DNA from 3 places in the Lysinibacillus sp. NPDC097162 genome. Region 1 is predicted to be linked to each of the others. Evidence: a T-box and tRNA genes for the amino acid it is inferred to sense, from the RefSeq annotation. Region 1 holds a T-box; the other regions hold tRNA genes.
The links. The T-box of region 1 lies ahead of argS (arginine--tRNA ligase). A T-box ahead of a tRNA ligase gene usually reads a tRNA of that ligase, here a tRNA-Arg.

Region 1 (4,861 bases):
AGAAATGCAAAAATAGTATCAGGCGGCAAATACATGATGTATTTGCCGTTTTTTTTTTTATGTTTATAATTAAAAACCTCCCCCAAGCGAGTGGGGGAGGTTTTATTTAAGAATGGATTAGTTTAAGCCTTGGCTATCTTTCCACTCTAAAAACTCATCGTATGTTAATTGTTTGTCTAAAATTGAACCATCTTCACGGATTTCAATGACACGGTTTGCAATCGTTTGAATGAACTGATGGTCATGAGAAGTGAAAATCATGGCACCTTTGAAGCGAATTAAGCCTTCATTTAGTGCTTGGATTGATTCAAGGTCAAGGTGGTTTGTTGGTTCATCTAGTAAAATAACATTGGCTGTTGCTAGCATCATTTTTGAAAGCATACAACGTACTTTTTCTCCCCCAGATAATACAGAAGGGGATTTTTTCACTTCTTCACCAGAGAATAGCATACGACCTAAGAAACCACGTAGGAAGCTTTCTGTTTCATCGTCAGGTGAATATTGACGAAGCCATTCTACTAATGATTTTTCTGAACCTTCAAAGTATTTATCATGATCGTTTTCGAAATAGCTTTGAGATGTTGTAACACCCCATTTAAATGTACCAGCATCAGCTTCTTTATCTTCCATTAAAATATCAAGAAGTGCTGTTTTAGCCATAGGGCTACCAAGTAAAACGATTTTATCATCTTTATTCATTGAGAAACGAATGTCTTTAAATAACGTTTGACCGTCTTGACTTGCTGTAAGACCATCAACTGTTAATACATCATTACCGATTTCGCGGCCGATTTGGAAGTTGATGAATGGATATTTACGGCTAGAAGGTCTAATGTCATCAAGCTCGATTTTATCCAACATTTTTTTACGTGATGTTGCTTGTTTTGACTTTGACGCATTGGCAGAGAAACGAGCGATAAACGCTTGTAATTCTTTAATTTTTTCTTCTTTTTTAGAATTTTGGTCTTGCGCCATTTTTTGTGCTAATTGAGAAGATTCATACCAGAAATCATAGTTACCCACATATAATTGGATTTTTGAGAAATCAAGATCCGCGATATGTGTACATACTTTGTTTAAGAAGTGACGGTCATGGGATACGACGATAACTGTATTTTCAAAGTTAATTAGGAATTCTTCTAACCACTGAATCGCTTTTAAGTCAAGGTGGTTGGTAGGCTCATCCAGTAATAATACATCTGGTTGACCGAATAATGCTTGTGCTAATAATACTTTGACTTTGTCAGAACCTTCAAGATCACCCATTAACATATAGTGAAGATCATCTGAGATGCCTAAACCGTTTAATAATGTTGCTGCTTCTGATTCAGCTTCCCAACCGTTTAGCTCCGCAAATTCACCTTCTAATTCAGCAGCACGCATGCCATCTTCATCAGAGAAATCTTCTTTTGCATAAATAGCATCTTTTTCATTTTTCACATCATACAGGCGTTTGTTACCCATAATAACAGTATCAAGCACTGTATGCTCATCGTATTCAAAGTGATTTTGTTTAAGGACAGATAAACGTTCGTCCTTACCCATTGATACATTTCCTTCTTGTGCTTCAATTTCACCAGAAAGAATTTTTAGGAATGTTGATTTTCCTGCCCCATTTGCCCCGATTAAACCGTAGCAATTTCCAGGGTTGAATTTTATATTTACGTCTTCAAATAGTTTACGATCGCCATAGCGAAGACCTACATTACTTACTTGAATCATGCAAGTTCCTCCTTTTTTCACAATGGCTTTAGTATATCATGAAATATGTTCCATAGTCTATAAACATTATGACATCAACGTTTACCGATAATAGTAATGTATCTAATAGTGCAATCACTAGTACAAGTCGTTGATTATCACTGAATAAAGATACAAATATTCATTTTAGAAGAAAAAATAATGTTGAAGTTGACTTTCAAGATTGGATAATATAGAATATTCCAAAATCAATAGTTGCTAAATTCTGTGAAAAAGAAAGTAATTCATTTTGTGCTGCTAAGCGAATTAGGGATGGTGGAAGCCTAATGCAGACCGTATGAATGAAACGCACTTTGGAGAAGTTTCTCGAAATGTCAGTAGAGAATATCGGGGAGTCACCTCGTTAACAATAGAAAGTGGTCATAATGATGGCAACTAGAGTGGTACCACGGGAATCTATGCTCTCGTCTCTTATTGAGACGAGGGCTTTTTTTTATTTTGTAAAAGGGGGAAATGGACAAATGAATTCACAAATTGCGAAAAGTATTGCTATAGCGCTCAAATATCAAGTGAAAGTAGAAGAGATTGAAAAATTACTTGAAAAACCTAAACATGTAGACCTTGGTGATTTTTCATTACCATGTTTTAAACTGGCTAAAGAGCTTGGAAAATCTCCTCAAATAATTGCATCTGAAATTCAAAAAAATTTAACGTGTGATTTGATTCAGTCGATTGAAATAGTTGGCGGATATATCAATTTATTTTTAAATCAACATATCATTACACAACAAATACTAAGCAAAATAATGAAAGAACAAAAATTATATGGAGCGAGCCCAATAAATAAAGGCAACGTTGTGTTCGATTTTTCTTCTCCAAATATTGCGAAGCCTTTTTCAATGGGTCATTTGCGCTCAACGGTCATTGGGAATGCACTCGCCAATATCGCTGAGAAAAATGGCTATAATGCCATTCGCATTAATCATTTGGGGGACTGGGGAACACAGTTTGGAAAACTAATTGTTGCTTATAGACATTGGGGAAATCAACAGACAATTAAAGCTGCACCTATTAAAGAATTATTGAAAATTTATGTGAAGTTTCATGAAGAAGCGGAAAAAGATTCTACTCTAATTGAGCAAGCGCGAGCTGCATTTAAATCGTTAGAGGATAAGGATGATGAGGCACTTAAGCTTTGGCAATGGTTTAGAGATGTTTCATTGGAAGAATTCATAACACTTTATCAGCTTCTTGGAATTAAATTTGATGCTTACGATGGTGAAGCTTTCTATAATGATAAAATGCAAAATGTAGTAAATGAATTACAAACAAAAGGGTTGCTGACATTATCAGAAGGTGCTTATGTTGTTGAATTAGAGGAAATGCCGCCTTGTATCATTACTAAAACAGACGGCGCGACACTTTATGCAACACGTGATTTAGCAGCTGCCTTTTATCGCATACAACAGTATCATCCTAAAAAAATATTTTATATTGTAGGACATGAACAAACACTGCATTTTAAACAGTTATTTAATGTGGTGGAGAAAATGGGTTATGAATGGGCAAAAGATTTAAGTCATGTAGCTTTTGGGATGATCTTAAAAGACGGCAAAAAAATGTCAACGCGTAAAGGCAAGGTTGTTTTACTCAATGACGTATTGACTGAAGCTATAGAGACGGCAAAACAAAATATCCAATTGAAAAATCCAAATTTACAAAATAAAGAAGAGGTTGCTAAGGAAGTAGGTGTCGGTGCAGTTATTTTCAATGATTTAAAAAATTATCGCTTACATGATATTGATTTTTCAATTGAGCAAATGCTGCACTTTGAAGGAGAGACAGGTCCATATATTCAATACACGTATGCTCGTATTTTCTCAATTTTAGATAAAGCTGATGTTCAACTTGAGGAAATGACTTATCAATCATTAGGTGTGCAGGCATGGCCAGTCATTCTATTACTAGAACAATTTCCTCGAGTTGTTACAAATGCTTATGAACAAGCGGATCCGTCATTAGTTGCTAAATATGCATTACAATTAGCACGCGCCTTTAATAAATATTATGCTAATAATAAGATTTTATCGAATGATGATCTACAAAGTTCTCGTTTAACTTTATGTCATTGTGTAGCAATCATGCTAGAAGAATCGTTAGCACTTTTAGGCATTAGTGCACCAAAAAATATGTAATGTTGTTTGTATTATAATGCACAGCGTTATTTTCTTGAACTGAGCAATTTTATATGTAATTTACCGAAATATTGACGATATGCAGAAAAAATGGTAAAAATAATATAAGAAATCAGATGTCTGACAACGACGGAAGTTAATCAAGTGCTGGTTGAAAGAGAAATAATGAATTTGGCGTGAAGAAAGGTATTAATCGCATGAATAATAAACAATGGACGACTTCAATAGTATTTGCTGTTGTCAGTATATTTTTCGTTGCCCTCAATATGCGACCTGCTGTAACAGGGATTGGCCCCTTGTTTAATGTGTTAATAGAGTCGCTACAAGTATCCAATACACAAATGAGTTTACTGACATCCATTCCAGTGTTCTGTATGGGACTATTTGCACCATTGGCTGTCCCGCTACAAAGACGTCTTGGTACGAAGTCTGCTATTGCACTGCTTTTAGCCCTGCTTGCCCTAGCTAATGGATTACGATTGATAAAAGAAAGCTATGCATTGCTAGTCGTGACAAGTTTTGTAGCAGGATTTGTAATTGCTATTATCGGTCCGATGCTAAATGCATTTATTAAAGAAAAATTTCCTAGTCGATTTACTACAGTTGTTGGAGTATATTCTTTTGGCATCGGGACAGGTGCAACATTAAGTGCGGCATTAACGGTATCATTTTATAATGGTTTTCATAACAACTGGACAATTGCACTTGGTAGTTGGGCAGTACTTGCCGTATTCGCTCTTATTATTTGGTTGCTCGTTATTCAAAACAAGAAAGGTCAACTGTCTGTACAAGAGGAAAATATTACAAAGGAAGCAGCACGTAATCCGTGGAAAAACGGTCGAGCGTGGACGATTTTACTTTATTTTGGTCTGCAAACATCGCTATTTTTCTCAATGATGTCTTGGCTAACGCCAATGCTACAAGATAAAGGCTTCTCACTTGTTGCTGCTAGTTCCATGCTAACT
Region 2 (4,861 bases), on a different contig from region 1:
TATTTTTTAAATATTGATGAAAAGCCAGATGTAGATTTACTTGAGTTTCATTATTATAGAAATCGAGGATTAAATATATTAAATTATTCTGATTTAGAAAAGGAACCAGAGTATACATTTTTGGATTGTACTGAATTAACTAATATAAAAGGAAAAAAAACTTATTCATTTTTAAATTACTTAAAAAAACCTAATGAATACAAGGAGTTAGATTTAGAATATTTTTATTCTAAACTAAAAGAATTTGACCAATTAAATCGAGTGCGATTTAAAGATATTAAAAGGGCATTAGATATTGAATTTAGCTATAGAATAGAAAGACATTTTCTAATACTTCATGATGATTTATTAAAACCGTTTATAACGGATTTAATTTCTATTGAAGAGAACCAAGAAGAAAATGAAATTAATAAGAATCATAAATATAACATAGTATGCGATATTTTTAGAAAAGCAAAAATAGAAGGTTTTAAAATACAAGGAAAAGAAAATGATGATTTTTTATATGAATTTAAACAAAGTAAGAGTATTAATTTCAAAAATGATGACCAATTCATAAAATTAATTTTAGAATTTGATTACATAGGTTTAAAAGAATGGACTGAAGAGATTTCTGATGGCGTTGTAATAGAAGGTAATGAAATTTTATTTTTACAAAAAGCCTTTGCCTTATATAAAACTCAAAATTTTTATGAGGCATATAAGTTGTTAAAAAGGATATCTGACTCTACATTTTTTAATAAAAACTATATGTTATATTTTATTTCAGAATTTAATAGGGAAAATATCGGTAAACTAATTTCGACGAATATTTTTATATATATTAATGAAACTCTGAGAAATGAAATAAGAAATGAAGTTAAGAAAATAGATTTGGAAAATATTTATTTAAACTTACCTAAAGTATCTAGAAAGAATATAGAATTTTTAAGAGAAATTAATAACTTCAATTATATATATTCTACAATATATAAAGTTGCAAACTTATCAAAAAAAGTAGAAGAAGAGATGAATACGGTATTTGTTGGATTACCTAAAGAGGGGAAAATTCATGAACTGCAAAATGAAGTTGAGTTTTTTTGGGAATATATAAATTATAACTTTTTAATGGTTGAAAACTTCACAGAAGTACATGAAATTTACAAATATTATATTGAGGGGACTTTAAAGAGTATTTTGTTTTCTGAAGATACAATAGATAAAAATACTCTCTTTGGAATAGAAGGAGAGATTATTAAATTAAATGAATTGGATTATTTTTCTTTCTATCTAATGGTATCATTCTTCAAAAGCAAAGAACTTAAAAGTCTTTTTAAAAAACTAGATGTTGAAATTATTCCAATCAGAAATGAAGATTGTAATTATATTATTAGTAATTTTATCAATTTAATAAATTCTAAATATTCTAATGCAAATTCCGAGGTAAATAATAAGATAGATAATATATTAATTATATTGTCAAAAATTAATGTGGGAAAAGCTGAATTTAAGTTAATTATTGAAAATATGATTAGGTTAATTAATTCTAAAAAAGTGACAGAAGATAATATTGTAAACTTTGGAAACCTTATTGTTTCTGTATATAATCAATTCAAAGAAAATTTAGATGTTGAGAGCTTGGACGAACTCTTGAATTCATTATTAAGAAAAATTATTGAAGATAATAAAATATCTAATTCAAACAGATTTAATCAAATTATTGATAATATAGTAAATATAATCAAAAGTTTGAACCCTAAATACATTTCTGATAATTTACAGCTAATAAATATACTTACTGTTGGTCTTGATTTTTCTAATAGGCCTCTAAAAGGAGTAATAATTTCTGTATTTAAAATATTAAATAGTAATTTGAAGGTAAAAGTAAGACGAGCTATTAATAAGAAATTAAAGCAAGAATTTTGTATGGAACTTTATCATGATGCTTTAATGGAGGGAGTTATTAAAAGGAACTCAGAATATGAAGAATTACTAATTATTGAAATTGATAAAATAATAGAACGTAATAAATTTAAGACTATATATTCATTTCCTGACCCTATTGATAGAGTTTTAGAAATGACTGTTAACTTGTTGATTAATAACTTATTAATTAATCCAGCTTTGTTTAGTAAATATAAGGGGTTAAATGATAAGTTTGATTTATTTATAGATATAAATAACTTTGATTTTGAAAAGTTTAAGTTTGAATGGATAAGTGAGTTCTCTGATAGGATACATGAAAAAATATCAAAAGTAAGTGTGGCGAGAGATGTTATAAAAGAAAAATTTAAAAAACTTATAATGGAAGGAAATATTAGTAAGGAGTCGAAAATTATATATTTTAAGTATTACGATTAAATTTGTTCTTTTGAAGTTTTTATATATGGTTATTTAGCGAAGTGAAATTTAGGTATTAAAAGTGCAGTATTAAAGAACTTGTTGAGAAAGAGAAGTAGGCTTATCAGAAGGATATATTGATGGTATTATTGATTCAAAGATAATTTCGGTCTAAGAACGTAATTTGACCGAATCCCTAGTACGAATTGAATACGTCTCAAACGCATGGTATGACCGTGTTATCTCAGTAGCTCAGCAGGATAGAGCAACGGCCTTCTAAGCCGTCGGTCGGGGGTTCGAATCCCTCCTGGGACGCTAACCAAAGCCTTACAGCCTCAATGGTTGTAAGGCTTTTTATATTTATACATAGGTGTATATTTACGCTTTCGGTGCCCACGGAACCAGCCGCCGATACCATAATTTGATACTGAGTTTGAACCGTTTCAGCAATTTACCGACGTAAAGGCACGTCTTATATTCCACCACTTAGCATGACTAACATTATGGTGAAGGCGACTTGAAACGTGATTAGACGGATTTCTGACACGTTTATATACATCACAGAACTTTTGCTGACGTGCGAGAATTTACAGCCTAGTTGCAGATTGGCGACGGACGATTGGAGGAGAAGGAAAACCGAACGTTTTGGCGGAAGTTCATCACAAAGTTTACACGTATTAAATAGATGAAAAACGGTCTTTATTGCTGCATAGACTAAAAAACTAGAGACGGTTTCATTCGTCTCTAGTAATTTTTTAATATAAGCTTTCGTGATTTTGCATCATAAATCTCATAACCGATTTCAAAATTATGATCTTTTGTAACGGTCAATTTACAATAGTATGGAATTGATTTACCATATGCATCTAGTTCGGGGATATCGAAAAAGTCATATTGTTCTTCAGTTTCAATCATTTCAAAAGTTGCTGATGTTGAGCGTCCGATTGAATGAATTTCGATTGTACAATCTCCACTAATAACGTCGTAATCTTTTTGAATCACTGATTTTAGACTCGGTAGGGTCAAAGATAAAATTATAACACCTATTAGAAAGCCAAAAAGAGACTTAAACCCATCGAAAGAAATCAGCTTTTTGTCTTTATACATAAAAATTAATAATATAGCTTGCGAAATAACAAGCAATAATCCCATTGAGAGTCCTATGTAATACATTTCTTCGCTTCCTATGTAACTGCTGAGTATTTTCTAGTAACAAATTTAAAGTTTGCCCCACATATCTTATCGTTTTTTTTATGCCGAGGAAACAGGTGGATTATTCCACTAAATATATTCTTCACATCTTCTGATATAGAAAATAGGAAAGTATGTAACCTTCATTTCGTCTTTGTAAACTTGGCTAGTAACGATTTTTAGTCGATACTCGACGTATTTATCATCGAAGGAATAGTGACGCTAAAATGCATGGAATTTGATGCGAGTATTGTACGCAATTAGTTCGTAGGTATTTTGGCTTGTTTTATTGTAGTTGTTTTTACGAAACAGGTGAGTAATAAAAGCCGAAAAATCATCCGTATTATATAAATGAAGATAGTGCAGAGCAGTTATCTGAATAAACAACAAGCAGGCTACGGATTTCCTTAGCCTGCTTGCATATTTAAAAAGAGTAAAGTGATAATAATAACTTAAAATCAGTGATAGTAATCCAAACTAGTCGATGCATTTACAATATGGTTTGTTCAGAATTTGTTTAACAGACCTATGATAAGATGCGTAAGGGGCCGATAATAGAAATACAGGTGAAAGTCATATGGCCTAATGGATTTAATTTTAACAAACTGATAGTTTGATGTTATAAATAATTGTGTTCAAGTAGGGGATGCGTGATAGTGAAAAAAAATATTAGCATTACTGTGACCATTATCATGCTATTTATTATCGTATATTTTGTTGGCAATGGAGATTATTTTGTTAGTAGTAGTCAGCAGATTGCGCAAAATGGGATAGTTACGATTGAAGAAAAAGAACTACAAGAAAATACTATTTTAAAATTAGACGGAGAATGGTCGTTCTATCCAAATATCTTAATATCGTCAAGTGATTCATTTGATGCGTATGAGAGCGGAAAAATACTAATTGAGGTTCCGTCTACCTGGAATAGTTTTGTAGAGCCAAATAAGGAAGGACTTACTGTAGGAACATATCATGTTAAGATAAATGTACCAATTGAAGGGGAATATGGATTATACATTCGTTCAATTCACCAATCTAACCGTGTTTTCATAAATGGAGAAGTTGTAGGTGGAATGGGGAATCCGAGTGAAACCTTAAAGGACTTTAAGTTCGAAAATGATGATAAATATACGGTGTTTGCAAAAAGTGAGAATCAAATGCTTGATATTGTAATTCATGTCGGAAATTATAATTATCCAAAAGCTGGTATTACTTTTCCTATTGAGGTTGGAACAAAGGAAGCGATTCAAAGAGATTTTAGCATGAAAATTTTAGCAGAATCGTTTGTATGTATTGGTTATATTGTATTCGGTGCCATTTATATTATATCGTATAGTCAAAATCGGAAACG
Region 3 (4,861 bases), on a different contig from region 1:
TGAACGAAAGAAGGGCTTTGTGACATACTTAAAAGAAGCGGAAAAGATTTCCGATTTTTTAAACATTGTCGGAGCTCATCAAGCAATGATGAAATTTGAAGATGTTCGTATATTACGCGATATGCGAAATAGTGTTAATCGTATTGTAAACTGCGAAACAGCAAACTTGAATAAAACGATAGGCGCTGCACTACGCCAGGTAGAAAATATTCGCTTTATCGAAAATTCAGTAGGGCTGGATCAGCTGCCTGAAAAGCTTCGTGAAATTGCACGCTTACGTGTGGAATATCAAGATGTAACGTTAAAAGAACTTGGTGAAATGGTATCAAGTGGAACGGTTAGTAAATCAGGAGTTAACCATCGATTGCGTAAAATAGACGAAATAGCAGATGCATTAAGAAGAGGTGAAAAAATAGGCGGTTAAGCTTTCATACAAAAGACAGAAAGCTAGTGCAATCGCTTATTGTTCTTCTACTGCTAAGTGCGGTAATATAAAACTAATAGATGAACGGTAGTGAAGGAGAGAATTGCGAATGACTGAGAAAACAGTCCAGGTAAAATTAAAATTAGGACTACAAGCTAGACAAGCGGCGTTATTTGTACAGGAAGCAAATCGTTTTAGTGCTGATATTTTTCTTGAAAAAGACGAGAAAAAAGTAAATGCCAAATCCATTATGGGTGTAATGAGCTTAGCTATTGCTAAAGGTACAAAGGTTGTTTTAAGCAGTGAAGGTAGCGATGCAGAGCAAGCGGTTACATCATTAGCTGCTATTATTGAAAAAGAAGACTAAGCAAAGCCATGCTTAGCATATTAAAAACAAAAAAACCTCTAAGTCCACGTGACTTAGAGGTTTTTGATCTGCCGCCGTTGAATTCCGCTACGGGTGGATGCTTTCCTCGGACACACCGTAAGCCAAAACCCTCGTTAGCACGCGAATTGTTGCGTCTTACATTGCGTGTATTCCCAAAGCAGTCTAAGTAAATTTTCCCTTGGCAAGCTATTGGCTAGCATGGAAATTGTTTGAGAATTGTTTGCGTGCCTGGCACCTATAAAAAAACCGCTAAGTCGCATGGACTTAACGGTTTTTTCTAATTAGCGTTCGTTACGTACAAAAATATGGTCGATTAAGCCGTATTCTTTTGCGCGTTCAGCTGTCATGAAGTTATCACGGTCAGTATCTCTTGAGATGACTTCTAGTGGCTGACCAGTACGCTCAGATAAAATACCATTTAATTTTTCACGAAGGAATAAAATGCGTTTTGCAGCAATTTCAATTTCAGTCGCTTGACCTTGTGCACCACCAAGTGGTTGGTGAATCATTACTTCTGCATTTGGTAATGCATAGCGCTTACCAGGTTCACCAGCAGCAAGTAGGAAAGCACCCATTGATGCAGCCATACCAATACAAATTGTTTGTACTTTTGGCTTGATGAATTGCATTGTATCGTAGATTGCCATACCAGCTGTAATAGAACCACCTGGTGAGTTAATGTAAAGAGAAATGTCTTTATCTGGATCTTCTGCTTCTAAAAATAGAAGCTGCGCAACAATTGAGTTAGCAACGTTGTCATCAATTGCACTTCCTAATAGGATAATACGGTCTTTTAGTAGTCGTGAATAAATGTCATAAGCACGTTCACCACGACTTGTTTGTTCAATAACTGTAGGAATTAAATTCATGTTAAATCCTCCTTAAAAAGCTAAATTCGAATACTTTTACTGAAATCATCCATTATATTTCAGTTGTAACCTTATCATACACATTATAGTCAGGGAAGGTCAAATATTAACGCTGATATTAAGAAATTAAATCCATAATAAAAATTAATATTTATAGTTGAATTATGGGCAATACGTTTGTATAATAGAAAGGTCGTAAGTTAAAGTACAGTACACTATTTTGTAGGTATGCTTCTACAATGAGGATTATCTACATGATGCTTTACCGTAAAGCCTAAGAGTGAGTACTTTTTTTTTATGTTCAATTGCCCTCGTGGTGTAATGGATAACACGTAAGATTCCGGTTCTTGCACTGGGGGTTCGATTCCCTCCGAGGGCGCCATTTACTGATTTATTGATTTACTTTTATAGCTCGATTCTCCTAATAAGTAGCTTAGCAGCCTTCTTAGTGGAGAAAGAGAGGAATATGGTGGAAATCTGTCCCTTAGGCACTATTCCCATATTTATTCCTTTCTAAACCATCAAAAGCAAGAACTCCAAAAAGTTTTTTAGTGAACATACTGATCGTGAGGCTAGCATGCTAGCCCAAAAGAAGAATCCTATCTGAGGGGATTCTTTTTTTGTGGGCAAAAATATCTAAATTTAGCATAAAAATCATCTTAGAATTGCATAAGTATACATTTTAAGACATAGATATTGTTTTTATTACATAATTTCTCTTCGTTCTGTATAGTAAAATTCATTATTATGAAAAAATAATCACTTTTATGCGAAATCGTATTGTATATCAACTCTATTGACACTATAATTGACCTAATAGTCTAACATTTCCGAATTGATAAAAATGAATTAGTCGGAAAATATTAATCGTTTAGGGGGAAAAATTATGAAAAAACGTTTTTGGACGTTATTGATGATTGTAGCAGCATTTACGCTTGTGCTAGTTGGCTGTGGTGCAAAAGATGATGCATCATCTGGCGACGCAGGTTCTGGTGGCGGCGGCAAGGATAAAGTTTATAAGGTAGGTACAGAGGCTACTTTTGCACCATTTGAATCAATTGACGATAAAGGGAATATTGTAGGATTAGATGTCGATATTTTGCAAGCGATTGCAGACGAAATGGGCATTAAAGTAGAATGGGAAAACATTGGTTGGGAGCCTGTATTCCAAACAATTAAAAATGGTGAAACAGACATCGGTGCATCGGGTATTACTATTAATGAAGAACGTAAGGCTTCATTTGATTTTACAGAGCCATATTATGAATCTCAATTATTAATCGTAGTTAAAGAGGATTCGGATATTACTTCATTAGCAGATTTAAAAGATAAAAAGATTTCAGTACAAATAAATGCAACTGGTCATATGGCTGCAAAAAAATTACAAGGTGATGCAAGCACAAACATTATGGCATTCGAAAGCCAACCTGTTGCTATTCAAGAAATGTTAAACGGTAACGTTGATGCAACAATTGGTGATAATGCAGTTATTTATGAATATATTAAAGCTAACCCAAAAGCAAAACTTAAAGTAATTGAAGATGATGCATTTGAAAAAGAATACTACGGCTTTATGGTGAAAAAAGGCAATACGGAATTATTAAACCTATTAAATGAAGGTCTACAAAAAATTAAAGACAATGGTAAATTAAAAGAAATTACTGGTAAGGACTTTAAGTAATGGATGATGCCGTTAGCCTAATCATGCTAGCGGCACATTTGATTTATTAGCGTATTTAGTAGAGAAATTGATAGGGAAAGTAGGGGTTCTAATGGACATCTTTGATTTACGCTGGGACATAGTTTGGAACTACCGTGATATGTTTATCCGTGGTATTGGTATAACAATCATCTTAACGCTCAGTGGTTATTTTGGTGGTATTATTTTAGGCTTACTGTTAGGTTTAGGGAAAGTATCTAAAAATAAGTTTATTTACTGGCCATGTAAACTATATGTAGATTTATTCCGTGGAACACCAATGCTAGTGCAAATTTTATTAATTCATCTAGCGGTTATCCCAACGATTTTTGGCCATTCATTAGGATATATGGTGTCAGGTATTACCGCACTAGTATTAAACTGTGCAGCCTATAATGCAGAAATATTCCGTGCGGGTATTCAAAGCATTGATAAAGGACAAATGGAAGCAGCGCGTTCGCTTGGCCTAACACACAATCAAGCGATGAAAAAAGTTATTTTACCACAGGCTTTTAGACGTATGATTCCACCGCTTGGTAATGAATTTATTGCATTATTAAAAGACTCTTCTTTAGTAACGGTTATTGCAGCGCCAGATATTTTATATGCAAGTAAAGTTGTGGCAGGTGCGAGCTTCCGTTTCTGGGAACCGTATATTGTAGCTGCATTACTATACTTGGTTTTAACATATGGTGTAACAAAAGTAGTAGCATTTATCGAAAAACGATTCAGCAATAGCTATGTCCCTCGTAAAGCGGAAGGGAGAGAAGCAAGATGATTAGAATTGAAAACTTACACAAATACTTTGGAAAATTAGAAGTGCTAAAGGGCATCGATTATGAAATACATGAAAAGCAAGTTGTCTGTGTAATTGGACCATCAGGATCAGGGAAAAGTACTTTTTTACGTTGCATTAATATGCTAGAAGAAGTGACGGATGGAGCAATTTATATAGAGAATGTGAAGGTAAATGGACCAAAAACGAATATAAATGCTATACGAGCAGAGGTCGGTATGGTATTCCAACAATTTAATTTGTTCCCTCACATGAATGTAATTGATAATGTAACAATGGCTCCAATGCAAATTCGAAAAATGAATCGTGCGGATGCAGAGAAACTTGGCCATGAGTTACTGCAAAAAGTCGGTCTAGATAGTAAGGCTTACAACTATCCTGAGCAGCTTTCAGGTGGACAACAACAACGCGTAGCGATTGCAAGAGCATTAGCGATGAAACCTAAAGCTATTTTATTTGATGAACCAACTTCAGCACTTGATCCAGAAATGGTGAAAGAAGTTTTAGATGTTATGAAAAATCTAGCATCTGAAGGTATGACAATGATTGTAGTAACACATGAAATGGGCTTTGCACGAGAAGTAGGAGATCGTGTTGTGTTTATGGATGGTGGCTATATTGTAGAAGAAGGGACACCAGAAGACATCTTTGGCAACCCGAAAAATGAGCGTACAAAAGCCTTTTT

Region 2: it encodes a tRNA-Arg, which carries the amino acid that the T-box ahead of argS (arginine--tRNA ligase) is inferred to sense. The anticodon was not compared.
Region 3: it encodes a tRNA-Arg, which carries the amino acid that the T-box ahead of argS (arginine--tRNA ligase) is inferred to sense. The anticodon was not compared.

Annotation. Positions count from the first base shown of each region.
Region 1 covers NZ_JBIWDT010000001.1:1,486,065-1,490,925, reverse strand. The annotation lists gene ACIQXW_RS07455 (DinB family protein) at 1-16, shown strand, start outside; gene ACIQXW_RS07450 (ABC-F family ATP-binding cassette domain-containing protein) at 118-1,722, opposite strand; T-box leader at 1,960-2,176, shown strand; gene argS (arginine--tRNA ligase) at 2,223-3,896, shown strand; gene ACIQXW_RS07440 (MFS transporter) at 4,094-4,861, shown strand, end outside.
Region 2 covers NZ_JBIWDT010000003.1:328,211-333,071, forward strand. The annotation lists gene ACIQXW_RS16225 (SIR2 family protein) at 1-2,340, shown strand, start outside; tRNA gene ACIQXW_RS16230 (tRNA-Arg) at 2,562-2,634, shown strand; gene ACIQXW_RS16235 (hypothetical protein) at 3,064-3,492, opposite strand; gene ACIQXW_RS16240 (hybrid sensor histidine kinase/response regulator) at 4,167-4,861, shown strand, end outside.
Region 3 covers NZ_JBIWDT010000004.1:124,478-129,338, forward strand. The annotation lists gene whiA (DNA-binding protein WhiA) at 1-424, shown strand, start outside; gene ACIQXW_RS17350 (HPr family phosphocarrier protein) at 534-791, shown strand; gene clpP (ATP-dependent Clp endopeptidase proteolytic subunit ClpP) at 1,094-1,681, opposite strand; tRNA gene ACIQXW_RS17360 (tRNA-Arg) at 1,989-2,063, shown strand; gene ACIQXW_RS17365 (basic amino acid ABC transporter substrate-binding protein) at 2,568-3,362, shown strand; gene ACIQXW_RS17370 (amino acid ABC transporter permease) at 3,454-4,158, shown strand; gene ACIQXW_RS17375 (amino acid ABC transporter ATP-binding protein) at 4,155-4,861, shown strand, end outside.